3 regions of the Kocuria sp. CPCC 205235 genome follow, and region 3 is predicted to be linked to each of the others. Evidence: riboswitches for the same ligand, from Rfam matches in the RefSeq annotation. Region 3 holds a riboswitch; each other region holds the start of a gene.
The links. Region 3 has a riboswitch for S-adenosylmethionine ahead of RF638_RS00995 (cobalamin-independent methionine synthase II family protein). Riboswitches for the same ligand answer to the same signal wherever they lie in the genome.

Region 1 (6,849 bases), on a different contig from region 3:
GCTCGAACGAGGCCGCCAGGCGAACACAGTCCGGATCCGGGATATTGCGTGTCTCGCCCCGCATGATGGGTTCGGTGTGCCCCGCGAATGCACGCCAGGCCAAGTGCGTCAGACGCGGGCGCAGCAGTTTGCCGCCCGTGACCTGATCGCGAACGCGTGAGCGCAGCACGGGAAAACCGGGACTCTGCGTGACCGCGTCCTTGAGCCCGTCGAAGTAGGCATCCAGTTCTTCGATGACCGCGGTCCGGAAAGCATCCCAGGAGTGGTCATCTGAAACCGCGCCGTCCCTCCGGAGGGATGCGGGGTCGCTGTGGTGAGAATGCGTGAGCCGTGAGGAAGTCATGAGTGCTGATCACCTGCTCCTTGGGTATCCCAGATGCCCAGGGTGTCCTGTTCCTCGACCGGACGATCATTGAGTTCATCCCGGTAGGACTCGAGGCGGGACGCGGTCCCCGTGAGAAACTGCAGGACCGCGTCTCGGCCCGCGCTATCCAGCTTCTCCAGCTCACCTTCGACCATGCTCATCATGGGGTAGACGTGCTCCATGGTTTTGGCGCGGGAGGCATCAGCGGCTCTGACAACCATTCGACGGCGGTCATCGGGATGCGGTTCTCGGACAGCGTGACCCGCTCGGACCAGTCGGTCCACCACAGCGGTTGCGGCTGCACTCGTGATGTGGAGCGCCCGGGCCAGCTCGGAGGGCCCCATGGGTTCGCGCATCAAGATGGACATTGCGGCGTAATCAGTTTCTTTGAGACCCATGATCCGGCGGACCTGATAGCCAATTTCCTCGTTGAGCCGCACCACGCGGCGCAATTCACGGCTGTGAGGGCTGACAAAATCGGGCCTAGACCGCGATTCAGCCATCAACAACCTCGAATTTCTAGTAGTTAGAAAAGTTGATTACCATCATGCTTTAGGAAACGGTGAACTGTCCACCTCGCGGCGTCAGCGCAGCTGCTTGAGCGCTCGCATCACCGAGTTGCCATAGCCCCCTCCGAAACGGATCGCGTGCACAAGCAACGGCGGTAACTGGTACCACGGGACGCGCTCACGCCAGCCGTCCCCCAAGGGATAAACGTCGTCATAGGCGCTGAAACAGTCCTCCCCAAAACCACCGAAGAGCAGCATCATGGCCAGGTCGTACTCGCGGTGGCCATAGAACGAGGACGGGTCGATCAACCAATTGTGGCCGTTGGAATCGACCACACGGTTACCCGCCCACAGGTCACCGTGAAGCAGGCTGGGCGGCTCGACCGGCCCGGCCAGTTCAGCAGCACGCGGCGCAAGTTCGTCCAACAGATCCTGGGCTCCCGGGTCCAAACGTCTCGAATCGATAGCCGTGCGCAACAACGGTTCGATCCGGCGGTGCAGCAGGAAATCAGCCCAGTCAGCCGTGGGTGAGAGGTCCACGGGGAACGAGCCGATGCGCTGCGGCAGGTCAGGGTCCAGCCCACCGAAATGCGGCGCCTCCGCTCGGTGAATTTGCGCCAGACCGCTGCCGCATTCCGCCTCGGTCGCGGCTCCACCCGCCCCGTACGACTCGTCAATCCACTCCAGGACCAGCCCGTGCTCAGTCACACGGATCACGCGGGGTACCGATAACTCGGACGGCGCCGCTGCTCGGAGCGCTTCGAGCCCGGCAGCCTCTAACTCCAGCACCCCGGCGGGCGCATCGAGCATGGTCTTAGCGAATACCGGCCCGTCGGAAGTCTCCAGCCGGTAGGCCGCCGCGGTGTCACCACCGCTCAGCGAATCCACACGGGTGACATCGAGGCCGGCAGTGAGGTCTTCTGGCAACTGATCCATATTTCTTCTCTACACCATTTCGGACAGTGCTCACAGGCTCTTTCCCTAGGCTTAATTCATGCAGCTACAGGACAAAGTGATCATTGTGACGGGTGGCGCCTCCGGTATCGGAGGCGCCTTGAGTCGAGTGTTGGTGCGCCGGGGCGCGAGCGTCGTGGCTGTCGACATCAATGAACAAGCCGGCCAAAAGCTCGAGTCGGATGTGGGCGAGAGTCTGGTCTTCGTGGCGGGTGACGTCTCGCTCGAGGAGACCGCGCAGGCTGCGGTGCGGACCGCCGTCGAACGCTTCGGGCGTCTGGATGCCCTGGTCAACAACGCGCACGCATCCAAGCAAGCCATGTTCCTGGACCTGGACGAGGATGCCTGGGCACTGTCCTTCAACACCGGCCTGCGCGCCACGCGCCAGTTCATGAAGGCCGCACACTCGGAACTGGCCAAGCAGGGCGGTTCGGTCATCAACTTCGGATCCGGTTCCGCAGTAAGTGGTCAACCGACGCAGGCCGCGTACGCCTCTGCGAAGGAAGCGATCCGCGGTCTCACCCGTGTGGTCGCCAACGAGTGGGCCGGGGACAGCATCCGCGTCAACGCCGTGATGCCCATTGCGCTGACCGAAGGCGTGGCCCAGTGGAAGGAAGCCTTCCCGGACATGTACCAGAAGTCGCTGGGCAACATCCCATTGGGACGGTTCGGCGACCCCGAGGAGGATGTCGCCCCGCTGGTAGCCTTCCTGGCCTCCGACGACGCCCGCTTCATCACGGGCCAGGCGATCGCCGTGGACGGCGGGGCCACCAAGCTCTACTAAGCCTTCCTGGCTTCGATGAATGCCATCGGTGGCGGCTCGTCTCCGGATCGCCACCGATGATGTTCAAGAAACATCTGTCACGAGGCTGATGCGTAGGTTCTGACCGGAGATACTCGATACATGTCACCCGAGCAGCCCCCTGCCTCTGTCGATCTGCCTGCAACCCATACCGCTCCCGTGGTGATCACCGGGGCTACGTCGGGGCTGGGCCTCGCAACAGCCCGGGCCATGGCGAAGCAGGGAATCCCTCTGATTCTGGCAGTTCGGAACATGGCTAAAGGTCAAGAAGTGGCGGCAGCTCTTTTGCGGAGCGGCCTCCGCGTAGCCGTCCGGCGACTGGACCTCGCGAACCTTGCCACCGTGAAATCTTTCACGGACGGGCTCATCGAGGACGGTGTGATCCCCCGCGCCATCATTTGCAACGCGGGGGTTCAGACATTCGATCGGTTGCAGCGCTCCGCGGATCAGTTCGAGCTGACCATGGCCACCAATGTGCTGGGCCACGTCGCTCTGCTCGACCCTCTACTGAGCCACATGGCTCCCGGTTCCAGGGTCATCACGCTGGGCAGCGAAACTCATCGCGGTGGCCTCCGAGCCTTCGGCTTTCCGGGTGCGCGCTGGTCGAACATGGACGAACTTCTGTCGCCCACGGAACCCGCGCCCCATGCCAAGGACAACGGCCTGGTGCGCTACTCGACCTCCAAACTGGCGTGCATCGCCATGGCCTACGAGGTCGACGAGTCCTGGGCCGCTCGTGGTATCCGGGCCGCGAGTTTTGACCCCGGCCTCATGCCGGCCACCGGCTTGGCCTGCAAATACCCGAACATTGTGCAGAGGATTTATGCAGTGGCCGCGCCACTGATTGCTCGACTTCCGGGTGCCAATTCGGTCAAGATCTCGGCCGAGAATCTCGCGTGGCTGGCCACCTCACCGGAGGCGGAACCGCTCATGGGTTGTTACGTCGCAGCCCGAAAACCACGCAAGAGCTCACCTTTGAGTTACTCCCCCTGACCTGCGAAAAGACGTCTGGGAGACGAGTCTTGAACGCGCCAACATGGCGCGGAGAAACAGCACGGACTGACCCGTTCCGTTTCCGGGATGTGACTTGCACCGCCAAAACTTTGTGCTAATGTCTCTCGCAACAAGGATCATGAGTCCCGGTGTAAAGCTCTGGCTAACCGGGCGGCAACCCTCCAGCACGTAGCGGGGTGCCCCAGATGACGATCCGGCCGCCGCGCACCCGCACGGCGAGCAAGTACGGCGCACGGAGAAACCTCCGGCGTCCCGAACCGCCGGAGGTATTTTTATGCCCGCCCTGTCCACACCCCAGGTCTCGGAGCAGACCGTCGCCACGGGGCCACCCACGGGAACGTCGTGGTTGGTGCGCAGGCCGCGCCGCGAGTCTTTGATCTCGTTCGAGGTGTTCCCGCCGCACCCCACGCGCGATCCGGAAGCCGTGTGGCGCAACATCGACGCGATGGCCTCCGCCGGTCCCGATTTCTTCTCGGTCACCCACGGTCACTCCGGCACCAACGGTGTCTCCCGCGAGACGCTGCGGCACTTGCTCAAGCAGACCAAGACCCCTGCGGTGGCCCACCTCACGTGCGGTGGCACCGATCGCGCGGGTCTGGATCGCGCCGTCGAAGATTTGCTCGACGACGGCGTCCGCGACCTTCTCGCCTTGCGTGGCGATCCGCCCGTGGGCGGCGGTGAGTGGGTGACTCATCCGGGTGGCTTCGATCGCGCATCGCAACTGGTCGAGTTGATCCGCGAGGTCGAGGAACGAAAGTTCGGTGCCTGCGAGCGCCCCGGCAAGCGTCCGGTCTCGGTTTCGGTGGCCTGCTATCCGGTGGCAGCGAAGGGCCGCGATTTCGAAGCGGACCTCGCTGCGCTGTGGGACAAGCAAGAAGCCGGGGCGGATTACGCGATCACCCAGGTGCTCTACGACGCTCAGGACTATGTGAGGTTCCTGGAGCGTGCGCGCTCGGAAGGCATCCACCTGCCCATCATTGCCGGCCTGGTTCCACTGACTGACATCAAGCGTTTGGGCCGCATGACCGAGCTGACCGGAGTTCCGATCCCCGAACGGATCACCAGCTTCCTGAACACCGAGAGCCCAGCCGAGCTACGCCGCAGGGGCATCGCGGCAACGCTCACGCTGATCGACGAGCTATTGGATTTCGGCTGCCCCGGTCTGCATTTGTTCACTTTCAACCGCCCGGATGCGCCTTTAGCCATCCTCGATCATCTCCGGGTGCGCGATGCCGCCCGACAATTTCGCGGGGGTATCACCGCGGCCTGACCGCCGCACGTCAGTGGCCGTACCACGGTCACGACAGCGCCCGCACTTCCCTTCCGACAGAACCTTTTGGCAACGGTCTCAGTGACCGTGGCTTCCCACAACACACCCTTTTATCCTCAGGAGCACCCCGAATGACTGCCGTTTCCAAGACTTCGTTCCCCGCCGCGACCATCCTGGGCTACCCCCGGATCGGCCCCGATCGTGAACTCAAGAAGGCGCTTGAGGCCTACTGGTCCAAGCCCGCCGAGAACCCCGCCCAGTCCGTTCTGGACACTCTGACCCAACTGCGCGAGCGCACCGTTCGCCACCTCAGCGGCCTCGGTCTCACCGACGACGCTTCGATCCCCTCCGACACGTTCGCGGTGGACCAGACCCTGGACACCGCCCTTGCCCTGGGCGCGGTTCCGGCCCGGTTCCGCGCGGACGGTTTCCGCCCCGCAGCCCCGGACACCCCGCAGGGCATTGAGCTGACCACCGCGCTGTCCCGCGGAACCGATCACCTGGAACCGTTGGAGATGACCAAATGGTTCGACACCAACTACCACTACTACGTTCCCGAGATCGGCCCGGACACCCCGCTGTCCGCGCACCCGGAAAGCCTGATCGAACGGTTCGTGACCGCCCGTGAGACCACCGGCGCCATCACTCGCCCGGTACTCGTGGGACCCGTGACCCTCTTGCTGCTGGCCCGCCCGGAAACCACGGATGCACCGGGCACCCAGCCGTTTGACCGTCTCAATGACGTGGTCGACCTCTACATTCAGTTGCTCACCGCGCTCAAGGATGCGGGCATCCCATGGGTCGAATTGGACGAGCACGCCCTGGCCGCCGAAGGCTGGGACGTTCCCCGCGAAACCATCATCGAGGCGCTGGCCAAGGCCTACACCCGTCTGAGCTTCCCCTCCAACCGCCCCGACATTCTGGTTGCTGTCGGTTACGGGGATGCGGGTGAGGACGCCCAACTCGCCCTTGCCGCGACCGACATCGAGGCCCTCGCCATCGACCTGGACCGCGGCAGTGAACCCGGTGGGGCCGCACTCGAGGCGTGGGGCGAGCGACCGCTGGTGGGCGGCGTCGTCGGCGGTCGTACTGTGTGGCGCACTGATCTGGAGAAAGCCTCGGAAACACTGGACCGCCTCAAAGAGGCAGCCGCGGGCCGCATTACCGTGGGCACGGCGACCCCGTTGCTGCACGTCCCGCACGATGTGCAGCGTGAAACCGCCCTCGACCCGGACGTCAAGGAATGGGTCGCGTTCGCGGACCAGAAGGTCGCGGAGGTCGTGACGCTGTCCCGCGGGCTGACCGAAGGTTGGTCCACCGTGGCGCAGGAACTCGGCAAGGATGCGCAGATTCGCTCCCGCCGTGCAGCGCACCCGGCCACCAACCGCCAGGAAGTGCGCGCCCGCACCGCGGCCGTCAAGCAGCAGGACCGCGAGCGCGCAGCCGCGGACGAGCGCCGCACCGCGCAGGCTCAGCGCCTGAACCTGCCGCCGCTGCCGACCACGACCATTGGTTCGTTCCCGCAGACTCCCGGTATCCGCACCACGCGCGCTGCTGTCCGCGCCGGCCGCATCGACCAGGCCGAGTACACCGAGAAGATCCGGGCCGAAATTGCCCAGACCGTGCGCAAGCAGGAGGAGCTCGGACTGGACGTGTTGGTGCACGGCGAACCCGAGCGCAATGACATGGTGCAGTACTTCGCCGAAGGGCTGGATGGCTTTGTCACCACTCAGCACGGTTGGGTGCAGTCCTACGGTTCGCGCTGCACGCGTCCATCGATCCTGTTCGGCGACGTCTCCCGCCCGGCCCCCATCACGGTGGACTGGACTGGTTACGCGGCATCGCTGACGGACCGCCCGGTCAAGGGCATGTTGACCGGCCCGGTCACCATCCTGGCGTGGTCCTTCGTGCGCGACGACGCCCCGGCCCGCGAGGT
Region 2 (6,849 bases), on a different contig from region 3:
GCGGCCACGAACCTTTAAGGCGGTTCCAGAGCCCCATGACGGGATCCGCGGGGCCGAAAATCGACGCGTAGTGAGCCCCGCCCCGCGCCAGATAATCAGCCACGAGGTCCTGCCCGGTCTCGTCCAGCGCCACGGGGACCACGTTGGTACCCACCCAGCAGGCACCCACGAGTTCCTGATCCGGGTTCATGACGCCCACCACGGGCGGAGGGCGGCGACGTCGTGCGGTGCGCACCGAATCGACGTGGGAGCCCACGAACACCGAGGAGACCGCGTGACGCGCCAGGAGCTGGTCTAATTGGGATTGGGGCACTGCCCCGGGAACCAGCAGACGCGTCACCCGGTATCGGATCATCCGGCCGTCACGACCGGGGCGCCCTCTACGGGCTGACCGTTCTCGTCGAGCTCCATGTCCTCGGCCATGCGATTCGCCTGCTCCAGCAGGGTCTCCACGATTTGGTCCTCGGGAACGGTCTTGATGACCTCACCCTTGACGAAGATCTGTCCCTTCCCATTACCGGAAGCAACACCCAGATCGGCTTCGCGAGCCTCGCCAGGCCCGTTGACGACACAACCCATCACGGCCACGCGCAACGGCACGGTCAGGTGCTCGAGACCCTTGGTGACGTCGTCGGCGAGCTTGTAGACATCCACCTGGGCGCGGCCACAGGACGGGCAGGAGACGATCTCCAGCTTGCGCGGGCGCAGGCCCAGCGACTGCAGAATCTGGTTGCCCACCTTGACCTCTTCGACCGGGGGTGCGGACAGCGAGACGCGAATGGTGTCGCCGATGCCCTGTCCCAGCAGAATGCCGAAGGCGGTCGCGGACTTCACGGTGCCCTGCAGCGCGGGCCCGGCCTCGGTCACACCCAGGTGCAACGGCCAGTCACCGCGCTCGGCGAGCAACTGGTAGGCGCGCACCATGGTCACGGGGTCGTTGTGCTTGACGGAGATCTTGAAATCGTGGAAGTTGTGTTCCTCGAACAAAGAGGCTTCCCAGACGGCGGACTCCATGAGTGCCTCCGGGGTGGCCTTGCCGTACTTCTCGAGCAGGCGCTTGTCCAGCGATCCCGCGTTCACGCCGATCCGGATGGACACGCCCGCGGCCTCGGCTGCGCGGGAAATGCCCTCGATCTGATCATCGAACTTGCGGATGTTGCCCGGGTTCACGCGTACCGCGGCACAGCCGGCATCGATGGCCGCGTAGACGTACTTGGGCTGGAAGTGGATGTCAGCAATCACCGGGATCGGTGACTTCTTGGCAATGATGGGCAACGCATCAGCGTCATCCTGGGACGGGCAGGCCACACGCACAATGTCGCAACCAGCTGCGTTGAGTTCTGCGATCTGCTGCAGCGTGGCGTTGATGTTGGTGGTGGGCGTGGTGGTCATCGACTGCACGCTGACCGGGAAATCCGATCCGACACCCACGGACCCCACCTGGATCTGACGGGTCTTCCGTCGAGGTGAAAGGACCGGCTGGGGTGCAGCGGGCATACCGAGACTGACCGAACTCACGAATTGCCTCCAGAAGCTTGTTGGCCGGGGGTGCGCAAGGGCACTCCCCGATTTATTCACCTTCCATTGTGCCACCTTGCCGAGAGCCTGCAGCCGGACGTGAGCAAACGAACGCCCAACGACGCCGCCCCGGGCCTTCCGTGGGAAGGCCCGGGGCGGGATTCGTAGCGGTTGTCCTCGCTAGCGGCGCATGATCTTGCGCGCCAACCAGTTGCCGAAGAACTGAACCAACTGCACCAGAATGATGATCACAATCACAGCTGCCCAGGTGACCTCGTCATTGAAACGCTGGTAACCCAGACGCAACGCGAAGTCGCCCAAACCACCAGCGCCAATGGCACCGGCCATGGCGGACATGTCCGTGATGCCGATGACCAAGAAGGTGTAACCCAGCACCAGCGGGCCGAGAGCCTCGGGCAGGATCACCGTGGTGATGATCCGGAACCGAGACACACCCATGGAACGAGCGGCCTCAACCACACCGGGATCCACGCTCATCAGGTTCTGCTCCACGATGCGCGCCACAGCGAACGTTGCACCAATGGTCATGGCGAAAATCGCGGCGTTAGGACCCAGTCGGGTGCCCACGACGGCCTCGGTGGCCTGGCCAAGTGCGGCCAGCAGAATGATGAACGGGATGGGGCGGATGAAGTTCACCAGGAGGTTCAGCGCGGTGAAAACCGCGGTGTTCTCCAGGATGTTGCCCCGACGGGTGACGTAGAGTCCCACGCCGACCACCAGCCCGATAAGACCGGCCAACACCAGGGTGACTGCCACCATGTACAGGGTCTCGCCGGTGGCCGAGAGCAATTGGGGTCCCAATAATGACCAATCCATCAGCGGGTCACCTCCTCTACCTTGGTGATTTCACGCAGCCGAACAATGGTGTTCTCCACGGCGGTGTCCGGACCGTTCAACGACAGCGTCAACGTGCCGAAGGACCGCGACTGCAGCATGGAGATGCCACCGAACGCGATGTTGAACGTCACGCCGTCCCGGGCGCACTCCGAGAGAACGGAGCCGATCCGGTTCTGGTCGGTGACATCCACCAGGATCAGGCGACCCGGGTGTTCCTCGCGCAGCTTGGCGATCTCGTCCTCACGGGGAACGGTGCGCATCACCGAGGAGACGAACTTCCGTGTGGTCTCGGCCTGGGGGTAGGCAAAAACGTCCGACGTGGTGCCCATTTCGACCACTCGGCCGCTGTCCATCACGGCTACGCGATCCGCGATGGAACGCACCACGTCCATCTCGTGGGTGATCAGCACAATGGTGATCCCCAGTTCCCGGTTGACCCGCTTGAGCAGTCCGAGCACTTCCTGGGTGGTTTCGGGGTCCAGCGCCGAGGTCGATTCGTCCGCGAGTAACAACTCCGGATTGGAGGCGAGGGCGCGAGCAATGCCCACGCGCTGCTTCTGCCCACCGGACAGCTCTTCGGGATAGTTCTTGGCACGGTCCGTCAGTCCCACGAAGTCCAGCAGCTCGGTCACTCGTCGTTTGCGCTCCTCGGGCTTCCACCCGGCACGCTTGAGCGGATACTCGATATTGCCCGCCACGGTGCGCGAGTTGAACAGGTTGAACTGCTGAAAGATCATGCCGATCTTGCGGCGGATGGGTGCCAACTGCACCTCGGACTTACCGTCCACCCGGTTACCCGCAACCTCGAGCGATCCGGAGCTGATGGGCTCCAGACCGTTGATCAATCGCACGAGGGTGGACTTGCCGGCTCCGGAGTACCCGATCACGGCAAAGATCTCGCCCTTGGTGATGTCCAGGGTGACGCTGTCCACGGCGTTGACCACTCGCGGTGCGCGCTTGGATCCGCCCGTGTAGACCTTGCTGACGTCCCGGAAGCGCACCAGGGTGCGCTCACTGGATACTTCCGTCACTGGGTCTGTTCCTTCAGGTCTTCCTGGTACCGCGTCAGCAGATCCTTGAGTTCCTGCTGGTCCACCTCTGTCGGGACAGCGGTGCCCTTGCTCTCCTCGTCCTCGGCCTTCAAGACCTTGGGGTCGTAGTAGAAGCTTGCAACCTTCTTGAGGGTTTCGTTGTCGGCGTTGGCCTCGGTAGCAGCGAACAGGTTGTTGAAGACCTTGGCGCTGTCCTGCTTGGGATCATCCGATGCGAGAGCGGACTTGGGATCGATGTTCGCTCGGCCCAGGAAATCGTTGTTGATCACGGAAGCCGCCACGGAATCCATTGACAAAACAGTCTGTTCGGCGGACACGGGACGCACAGAGACCTTGGACTTCTCGGTGTCGATATCGCCTTCGGTCGGGGCAATGGTGTCCTTGGTGAATTCGACCAGCCCCTCCTGCTTGAGCAGGTTCAGTGCACGACCCAGGTTGATCGAGTCATTGGGAATCGCGATCTCGTCGCCGTCCTTGATCTGGTCCAGGGAGTCGTACTTGCTGGAGTACATACCCAACGGGTAAATCGCGGTGGACCCGACCGGTGTGATGGTGTCACCAGAGTTGTTGTTGTAGTCAGCAAGGTACGCGGTGTGCTGGAACCAGTTCATGTCCACGTCGCCGCTCTTGGTGGCGGGGTTCGGCTGGTTGTAGTCGCTGAAATCCACGTACTCGACGGTGATGTCGTTCTCGGCAGCGACTTCCTTGAGCGCGTCGTGAGCGGGCTCCGAGCCGACGATGCCAATGGTGACGGTGCCGTCCGCAGCAGGATCGGAGGATTCAGAATCTCCGCCGCCGCACGCGGTCAAGGTGAGGCCGATGGTGGTGGCCAGCGCAAGGGGGATCAAACGGTGAGATCGCACGATGTGCCTTTCCGAGGTGTGAAATGTTCTGGGCGATTAACAACTGAAAGCGGTACGTCCGAGGACACACCGCAGTTGCAAGGCTCGTGCTAGTTGATTCGGGAAACCGCACTTGCCGGGAGCTACGTTAACCGCGGCCGGATGGTCATCTGGGGCACCCCGCTACGGGAGAGGGTTGCCGTCCGGCCAGCCAGAGCTTGACGCCGGATCTCGTCATCCGCGGCCAAGCCTAACATGGGGCCGGCGGTGATCAGCGTGCGCTGAAACGCTGCGCAATAAACTGATCCGCCCGGTTCCTGGCCCAGCCCTCGGCGCCCAGGACGTCCTCGAGCCGCGGGGTCGTGTCGCCCTCGTGTTCATTCACGACCACCGCAACGATGTCCACGATGGTCGTGAAGTTCACCTCACCCCGGTGGAAGGCGTACACGGCCTGCTCATTGGCCGCGTTGAACACGGCCGGCCAGGTGCCGCCCAGCGTCCCGGCATGCTTCATCAGCTCGATGGCGGGGAATGCCTCGGTGTCCAGCGGCTCGAAGGTCCAGTGCGCCGCTTGCGTCCAATCGCACGACGCCGCCGCGCCGGGAATTCTGTGGGGCCACCCCATACCCAGGGCAATGGGCAGTCGCATGTCCGGCGGTGATACCTGGGCCAGGGTGGAACCGTCCACGAACTGGACCATGGAATGCACCACGGACTGTGGGTGCACGGTCACGTCTATCCGGTCCAGGGCAACGTCGAACAACAAGGATGCTTCCAGGACCTCAAGCGCCTTGTTGACCATGGTGGCCGAATTGGTCGTGACCATCACCCCCATGTCCCATGTGGGGTGTTTCAACGCCTGCTGGGGCGTGACCGTGGTGAGTTGATCCCGGGACATCCCTCGGAAGGGTCCGCCGGAGGCGGTGAGGATCAATCGGTCGACTTCGCTCGAACGGCCTCCCCGCAGCGCCTGCGCCAGAGCCGAGTGCTCGGAATCCACCGGGATCAGCGGGGTCTCCAGGCCGGTGGCGGCCGCGGCCTGTTTGACCAGCGGGCCGCCCGCGATGAGGGACTCCTTGTTGGCCAGCGCCACGGGCGTCCCCGCGTGTAATGCGGCGAGCGTGGGAGCCAGTCCGATGGACCCGGTGATGCCGTTGAGAACAACATCACAGTCCGAGTGTTCCGCCACGCACGTTGCGGCCTCAGGCCCGTGGAAGATCTCGGGGGTGAAGCCTGTCAGGCCCTCCCCCGAGGCTCGTTGGGCAATGAGTTCTTTCAGTTGCCGGGCGTGGTCGGCCGTGCCACTGGTTCCGACCGCGGCCACACGTTCTCGGACGGCCTGCTCCGCCAGCACCGGCAGGTTGGACGTTCCGGCGGCCAAGGCCGTGACCGACAGCGGCGGGTGCCCCGCGGCGGCGTCGCCCTCGCCCGGTCGCCGCAGGCCACGCGCGGAGGCGACGACGTCGAGCGCTTGCGTACCGATGGAGCCCGTGGAACCCAGAATGACCACGCGCCGGGGATGCTTGCCAGTGGCGCTGTCGAGTTCGGGGGTCATGGTCAGGGGTGCGTCAGACATGGTCACCAGTATCTCGTGGATCGGAGGAGCTCAGCACATACAACAAGGGCGCCACCCGGAGGTGACGCCCTCGTTCAGTGATGCCGTGGATCAGCGACGAGCGCCCTTGCGGCCGGTCACTGCACCGTAAATGAACAGCACGATGAGTGCGCCCACGATTGCGGTGATGATGGTTCCGATGTCGAACACGGATTCCAAGGATCCGATGCCCACCAGGCTGCCCAGGAAGCCGCCCAGGATGGCACCGATGATGCCCAGGATGATGGTGACGATGATGCCGCCACCCTGACGACCCGGCATGATGAGCTTGGCGAGTGCGCCAGCGATCAGGCCCAGGACGATCCAGCTAATAATGCCCATGATTCCTCCAGTTTAGCTGTTTGCTTTAACACGAGGTCGTCGCGTTCGTATGCCTTGGTCAGCGTACTGACTGCCAGCTTCCTATCAGGTTACAGGAGAAATCGTCAGGACACTCAATCAGTGATCGACTGCCTTCTCAGCACCAACGCCCGTCAAGGAACGAACTTCCATCTCGGCCTGCTTCTTGGGATCCTCCGGCCGACGCTCGGACATGGAACCGAGGAAGCCCAATAGGAACGACAACGGAATGGAGATGATGCCCGGGTTGGACAGCGGGTAGATGGCGAAATCTGCACCCGGGATCATGGACGTCTCAGCGCCCGACATCACCGGCGAGAAGATGATCAGGACCACGGAGCTGATCAGACCTCCGTACATGGACAGCACGGCACCGCGGGTGGTGAAGCGCTTCCAGTACAGCGAGTACAGGATCGTGGGGAGGTTGGCCGATGCGGCGACCGCGAAGGCCAGTGCCACCAGGAACGCGATGTTCTGACCCTGGGCGCCGATACCGCCGGCGATCGACACCAGGCCGATGATGACCACGGTGGTCTTGGCGACGCGCAGTTCCTGCTTGGGGTCGGAATTGCCGTTCTTGATCACGGATGTGTAGATGTCATGCGCGAAGGACGCTGAGGCCGTG
Region 3 (6,849 bases):
TCACCCTTTCGTAATGTGTGATCTCCATCTCAGCGTAGGAAGCGCCCACATCCTGGTCAATGAACTTCCGCATTCTTCCGGGCAAGTCCTCACATTCTGAAAAACAGCGTCTAGTCTGTCCATAATGTGAACAACTTCGCGACAGCTCCAAGCCAGGGGACGACGATGACGACACCGGATTCCAATACCTCGTCGCACTCCCGCTCACCGCATACCCAGAGGGGCACTCAGGTCGTGGCCCGGGTGGCGGCCATCCTGCAGGCGGTTGCCGCGAGTGAAACGGCTGGCTCTACCGCGGCAATTGCGCTCCACACCGGACTGACCAGGCCCACCACCCATAGGCTCCTGACGGCGCTGGCCGATGAAGGCCTGGTCGACCGCACCGAGAACGGCAACTGGGCGCTCGGACCCGAACTCCACATCCTGGGCACCGTGGCGGCCCAGCGCTATCCGGCTCAGGAACTCGCCACCCCGTGCCTGCAGCGCCTCGCGGAGGCCACGGGTGAATCCGCGTTCTTCTCTGCCCGCCGCGGCAACGAAGTCATCTGTCTGGCCCGCGTCGAGGGGTCGTTTCCGGTCCGCTCCCATGTGCTTTACGAAGGGCTCCGCCTCCCGCTGGGCGTGGCGTCCGCGGGGATCGCGATCCTCGGTCAACTCCCGCCGGATCAGCTCGAAACCGCCCTAGCGGACACCCGGGACGAACGGCAACGCCTCGGCTCTCAGCACGGCGACGCACACGTCCGCAAACTCGTCGCCCGCGTTCGCGACCACGGTTGGTCCCTGAATCCGGGACGCATTGTCGAAGGGTCATGGGGCATGGCCGCCGCGGTGTTCGATGCCTCCGGACAACCCCGGTACGCCCTGTCATTGACCGGCATCGAATCAAGATTCCGCGCCGAACGCCGCCCCCAACTGGGCGCGGCGCTGCTCGATCAGGCGCACAAATTGTCCACGGCCCTGCGCACCGGGGCGCCCTCGGCGTAAGGTGCCGGGCCTGGAAGGGTGTGCGGGCGGCGTCGTCGGCGTGGCGTACGGGCCGGACCATGTGATGAGGGCTTACTGCGCAGTAGACCCGGTTACTTTGTCGTAACCCCTGACGAAATGGTTCGCCGACGCCGCTCGGCCCACCCGCCGTGCGTGCCGGGGTGTGTGAGCGGCGTCGTGGCCTATTCCCACGAGTCGCCGGACGGGCAAGAATGAAGGGCATGGAACTCGACTATCCGTTCCACGGGCGGTGCCTGGTGCAGAACAGCCCCGCGAATCGAGTGCCGAGCCACGGAACCGATCGGTTCGGCACCAGTTTCGCGATGGATTTTGTGCCGGTGGATGGACAGAACCGTTCGGCCAGGTTCACTGGCACGTCGCTGTTGCGCACGGAGGCTCCCGAGAAGTTCGTCGGTTTCGGACAACCGGTCATTTCACCCGTGACCGGCACGGTGGTTCTGGCGGACGACCACGCCGAAGATCACGACGCCTTCCGCGGGTTGTCCTCCGTTGGTTACGCGCTGACCCAAGCCTGCCGCGTCGCCGCCGGATGGGGCGCGTTGGCTGGAAATTACGTGGTGGTGCAGGATTCCTTCAGCGGCCAGTACGTAGCACTGTGCCACCTGCGGCAAGGCAGCATCAGGGTTCGAGTTGGCCAGAGCATTCAGGCTGGGACCGCAGTTGCCCAATTCGGAAATTCTGGGAACAGCACCGAACCGCACGTGCATGTGCAGGCGGTCGATTCTCTGGATTTCGCTCAGGCTGTTGGCTTACCCCTGTCATTTCCGGACGGCCTACCCCGCAACGGTCAGATCGTGGGCGACGGCCCGGAGCGCCCGGTGCCATCTGGCTAGGACGCCGTCCAGCCGCCGTCCATCGTGTAGGCGGCACCGGTGACCATGCCGGCGGAGGGACCGGCCAGGAAGGCAATGAGCTCGCCAACCTCCTCCGGCTCGACCAGGCGTTTGATCGCTGATTCGGTGAGCATGATCTTCTCGACCACTTCGTCCTCGGGGATTCCGTGGGTGGCCGCCTGGTCCTTGATCTGCTTGTCGACCAGAGGCGTGCGCACGTAGCTGGGGTTCACGCAGTTGCTGGTCACACCGTGCGGAGCGCCCTCCAGGGCCACGGCCTTGGACAGCCCCTCCAAACCGTGCTTCGCGGCGACGTACGCGGATTTGAACGCTGAGGCGCGCAGACCGTGAATCGAGGACACGTTGATGATCCGACCCCACTCGCGCTCGTACATGTGGGGCAGGGCGGCGCGGATCAGCAGGAACGGGGACTCGAGCATGAGCGTGAGGATCCTGTGGAAGTCAGCGGGATCGAAGTCCTGGACTGCCGCGACCTTTTGAATCCCGGCGTTGTTGACCAGCACATCCACGTCGAGACTCAGGTCCGCGAGCGCTGCGGTGTCGGTGAGGTCAACGGCCCACGCCTCTCCGCCGACTTCTTGTGCCATGGTCTCGGCGGCGGCGGGGTCGATGTCGGCCACGATCACGTGGGCGCCGCGTTGCGCGAGGGCCCGAACCGCTGCCGCGCCGATGCCACTCGCACCGCCCGTGACCAGTGCTTTCTTGCCCTTGAGAGTGCTGTCCGACATGCCCCAACTCCTCGGTAATGGGTGATCTACGTCCCACACATTACGCGCGCCACAATTGGCCCGACCACCCATGCATGTTGTTTGATGAGTGAGTACCCATCCAGAGCGGCCGAGAGATCTGGCTCGTCGACGCCGCAGCAACCCGGGATTGAGCCCACGGTGCTACCGCCAGGACCGATGGAAAGGACTGCTAGTTCATGCCTCAGAACACCGATCGTATTCAGACCACCCACGTGGGATCGCTGCCCCGCACCCCCGATTTGCTGGAGGCCAACAAGCGCTTCCAGGAGGGTGAAGCCACCGCTCAGGAGTTGGATGCCGCGCTCGATAACGGCGTGATCGACATCGTCCGCAAGCAGCGCGAGATCGGTCTGGACATCGTCAACGACGGCGAATACGGCCACACCATGTCCTCCTCCGTGGATTACGGCGCGTGGTGGAACTACTCGTTCTCCCGACTGGGCGGATTGACCCCCACCAACGAGGACCGCTGGCAGGACGCCGAGGTCAAGCGCTCCTCCCCCGGCAACATCGTTCTGACCAGCTTCCCGGACCGCCGCGACCGCGCTCGTTTCCGCGACGCCTACGAGGACCCCACGGCCGGAGTTCTCGCGCACCGCGCCTCGGTCGCCCAGCCCAAGATCACCGGGCCGCTGACCTACGCCGGTCAGGAAGCCGTGGCCGGCGACATCCGCCGTCTCAAGGACGCAATGGTCGAGACCGGAGCCCAGCAGGGTTTCGTGGCCGCGTTGTCCCCGGGTTCCTGCGCACGTGTCCGCAACGAGTACTACTCGACCGACGAAGAGCTCGTGTACGCCTGCGCGGACGCCATGCGCGAGGAGTACAAGGCCATCATCGATGCCGGCCTGACCGTTCAGATCGACGACCCCTCCATCGCCGAGTCCTGGGACCAGATCAACCCCGAGCCCACCGTGGAGGACTACCTGGCCTTCACCAAGATCCGCGTGGACGCCCTCAACTACGCCCTGCGCGACCTCCCCGAGGACCAGATCCGCTTCCACCTGTGCTGGGGTTCGTGGCACGGCCCGCACACCACAGACCTCGAGTTCAAGTACCTGGTGGACCTCATGCTCACCATCAACGCGGGCGGCTACAGCTTCGAGGCGTCCAGCCCCCGCCACGGCCACGAGTGGAAGGTCTGGAAGGACCACACGCTCCCCGAGGGCAAGGTGGTCTACCCCGGTTTCGTCTCCCACTCGACCAACGTGGTGGAGCACCCGGAGCTCGTGGCCGACCGCATCGAGCAGTACGCGTCCGTGGTGGGTCGCGAGAACGTCATCGCCTCCACTGACTGTGGCCTGGGCGGTCGCCTCCACCCCTCGATCGCGTTGGCCAAGCTCGGCTCCCTGGTCGAAGGCGCGCGCCTCGCGACCGAGCGCTTGTTCTAGCAAGGTTCGCGAGCGGCGTCGGCAATCAATCGACGACGACGCCGCTCGCGCCACCCGCCTCTGCCCCCTCATTTCCCGCCCCCATCACCCTGGCTCATCCTCCCCACCCCACCGCTAGTGCCCCCGCTGCCGCCTAGGGCCACGCCGCCTCCCCGCCCGCCGGGTCCGCCGGGTCCGGCCGGCGTCGCAGCTCAGCCGGCCATCGCGGCCGACCATCTGATGCCGCCTTACGGCAAAGTAACCCGCCCTACCGGGCAGTAAGGCAGGATGAAATGGTGGGGCTCAACCGGAGAGCTAGCACAGTCGGCAGAAGTGCCTGTGGATAACTCGAACTGACCGACCCCGAGACCGCCTACAGTCGCGGTCATGAAAGCCGCTCGAGTACTGAGTTTCGACCCGTTGCCAGATGTGTTGCCGACGGTCGACTGGGGTCTGCGCGCTCCTCAGCTCAACGCGGACCCCGCCATGGTGCGCCTGACCCGCGGATACTGGTTCCACAAGCCAGAGCATTACGAACCCGCGATGCTCTCCGTGCTGCTGCACCGACACTTCCGGCGGAACATGAGCGGCTTGCCGATCACCGGCCTCCACGCATTGCGGTTGTACAAGGTGCCCGTCGACTCCACTCAACACTGGATCAATCCGACGCTCGGACACGAACCCGCTCCGCGAGCACGCGCCTTTGTGAGCGCCATGGGCTCACCCCACCTGGCCTGGAACCGTTACCGCCCCACGTCAGAGCTGGGTGGTGCCACATTGACCAAGTCCTATGGGCTGAACCCGTACTTGGGTCCATCGGAGTGCGCCCTCACCCATCCGATCGAAGCACTGACCGTGGCCGCCCCTTACCTGTCCGCGTGGCGAATCATTGCCTGTTTGGACTACCTGCTGGCGCACCGGATCCAGGTCACCAACAAGATCTGGCTGAAACCGTTCGACCGTGAAGAAATCTCGCGGACTCTCGCCCTGCTTCCCCCACGCTCACGCTCCGCCTGTCGAATCGCCAGACTTCTGAGCCACGCGGTGGAACGCACGTGGTCTTCACCCGAAACGTTGACTCGATTGCTGGTCCTCAAGAACGGCTTCCCGCCGCCCAGCATGAACCCACTGGTGATGCTGGATGGCCGGGAACGATTCCCCGACCTCGCATGGGTCGCCAAGCGGACGGCCCTCGAATACAACAGCAATGACCACGCAATCGACACTCAGATCTACCGGGACGAGAACTACAGGCTCGAACGCTTTCGTGATGCTGGATGGAAGGTGCGAGTGCTGACCTGGGACGACCTCAGGCACCCAGACCGTCGAGCCCAGTGGATGTGCTGGTTGGATCAGCAGTTGCGCTAGGTGACCGGTTGATCCGCGCTGCTGAGCCTGGTTGCGAAATTCGGAACGCGGGACCAGACCCCGCGCAACCATTTGATGCGACCGTACTGCAGAGTAACCGGGTCTACCACACAGTAAGACCGAATGAAATGGCTCATTGGACGCCCGAGGGAAGGTCGTCGCCCAGGGGAAGAGACTGGTCAGCACGGCACCCGAGACAGAGCTTCACACGTGTTTCCTCAAACCTTTGATAATTTTGCGCGGAGGTAGTGACGCGAGTCACGATCATCAGTACTATCTATTCCAACGACCATTCGGTCAGTAATCACAGATCTTGCCGGGCCCGGACCGCGCAACTCATGATCCTGGAGCTTCCATGGCTACAAACGCAGCTTCCCCGCCCGCACAGCAGCAGGCGCACACCATGTCCCGCGAAGAGCGCAAGGTTCTCGCCGGCACCCTGGTGGGCACAACCATCGAGTGGTACGACTTCTTCATTTACGCTCAGGCAGCGGCCTTCATCCTGGCCACGCACTACTTCAACCCGGCAGGCGCTGAGAATCCGGCTGTGGGACAGATCGTCGCCTGGGCTTCCCTGGGCATCAGCTTCCTGTTCCGTCCGCTGGGCGCCATCGTGGCTGGCCATATCGGCGATAAGTACGGTCGTAAGATCACACTCGTGCTGACGCTGTTCGGCATGGGCGCGGCCACCACTTTGATCGGCCTGCTTCCCACCTACGAACAGATCGGTATTGCGGCGCCCATTATTCTGCTCTGCTTGCGCGTCCTGCAGGGCTTCTCAGCCGGTGGCGAGTGGGGAGGCGCGGCCCTGATGGCTGTGGAGCACGCCCCCAACCACAAGCGCGGCCTGTTCGGGGCTTACCCGCAGATCGGCGTGCCCTTGGGCATGCTGATGGCCACCCTGTTCATGTTCGGCGTGACATCCCTGCTGACCCCCGAGCAGTTCGAGTCCTGGGGCTGGCGCGTTCCGTTCTTGTTCTCGATCGTGCTGATCGGTGTTGGCTACGCGATTCGCCGCGCGGTGGATGAGTCTCCCGTGTTCGTTGCCATGCAGCAGCGCGCCAAGGAGTCTTCAGCTCCGCTGGGCCAGTTGTTCCGCACCAACAAGCGCGAAGTAACCCTGGCCGCCCTGATCTTTGCCGCCAACAACGCCGCCGGTTACCTAGTGATCGCGTTCTTCGCGTCCTACGGTGCCACGGTCCTGGGTATGCCCCGATCCGAAACCCTGGTCGCATCCCTGATCGGGGGCATCGGCTGGTTGATCTTCACGATGCTCGGCGGCTGGATGTCAGACAAGATCGGACGAAAACTGACGTTCCAGCTGGGTTACGCGTTCATCATCCTGTGGGCCATCCCCATGTGGTTCATGCTGAATACGGCATCGCTGCCACTGTTCGCGGCGGCGATCTTCATCCTGACCATCGGCCTGGGCCCGTCCTATGGCCCTCAGTCCGCGATGTACGCGGAGATGTTCCCGGCTCGTGTCCGCTACTCCGGCATCTCGAT

Region 1: linked by a shared signal. The riboswitch ahead of RF638_RS02840 (methylenetetrahydrofolate reductase) and the one ahead of RF638_RS00995 (cobalamin-independent methionine synthase II family protein) in region 3 are both predicted to bind S-adenosylmethionine.
Region 2: linked by a shared signal. The riboswitch ahead of RF638_RS03250 (MetQ/NlpA family ABC transporter substrate-binding protein) and the one ahead of RF638_RS00995 (cobalamin-independent methionine synthase II family protein) in region 3 are both predicted to bind S-adenosylmethionine.

What each region holds. Positions count from the first base shown of each region.
Region 1 covers NZ_JAVKPR010000002.1:289,638-296,486, forward strand. Annotated here, with positions in the region: gene RF638_RS02815 (polyprenyl synthetase family protein) at 1-343, opposite strand, end outside; gene RF638_RS02820 (MarR family transcriptional regulator) at 340-867, opposite strand; gene RF638_RS02825 (fructosamine kinase family protein) at 949-1,809, opposite strand; gene RF638_RS02830 (SDR family NAD(P)-dependent oxidoreductase) at 1,868-2,611, shown strand; gene RF638_RS02835 (SDR family NAD(P)-dependent oxidoreductase) at 2,732-3,622, shown strand; SAM riboswitch class IV at 3,758-3,875, shown strand; gene RF638_RS02840 (methylenetetrahydrofolate reductase) at 3,918-4,913, shown strand; gene metE (5-methyltetrahydropteroyltriglutamate--homocysteine S-methyltransferase) at 5,045-6,849, shown strand, end outside.
Region 2 covers NZ_JAVKPR010000003.1:74,515-81,363, forward strand. Annotated here, with positions in the region: gene RF638_RS03230 (GNAT family N-acetyltransferase) at 1-313, opposite strand, end outside; gene ispG (flavodoxin-dependent (E)-4-hydroxy-3-methylbut-2-enyl-diphosphate synthase) at 352-1,518, opposite strand; gene RF638_RS03240 (methionine ABC transporter permease) at 1,699-2,355, opposite strand; gene RF638_RS03245 (methionine ABC transporter ATP-binding protein) at 2,355-3,407, opposite strand; gene RF638_RS03250 (MetQ/NlpA family ABC transporter substrate-binding protein) at 3,404-4,291, opposite strand; SAM riboswitch class IV at 4,395-4,509, opposite strand; gene dxr (1-deoxy-D-xylulose-5-phosphate reductoisomerase) at 4,542-5,825, opposite strand; gene RF638_RS03260 (GlsB/YeaQ/YmgE family stress response membrane protein) at 5,937-6,206, opposite strand; gene RF638_RS03265 (cation acetate symporter) at 6,324-6,849, opposite strand, start outside.
Region 3 covers NZ_JAVKPR010000001.1:206,833-213,681, forward strand. Annotated here, with positions in the region: gene RF638_RS00980 (IclR family transcriptional regulator) at 166-984, shown strand; gene RF638_RS00985 (M23 family metallopeptidase) at 1,206-1,838, shown strand; gene RF638_RS00990 (3-hydroxybutyrate dehydrogenase) at 1,835-2,587, opposite strand; SAM riboswitch class I at 2,681-2,771, shown strand; gene RF638_RS00995 (cobalamin-independent methionine synthase II family protein) at 2,785-3,996, shown strand; gene RF638_RS01000 (hypothetical protein) at 4,363-5,343, shown strand; gene RF638_RS01005 (MFS transporter) at 5,699-6,849, shown strand, end outside.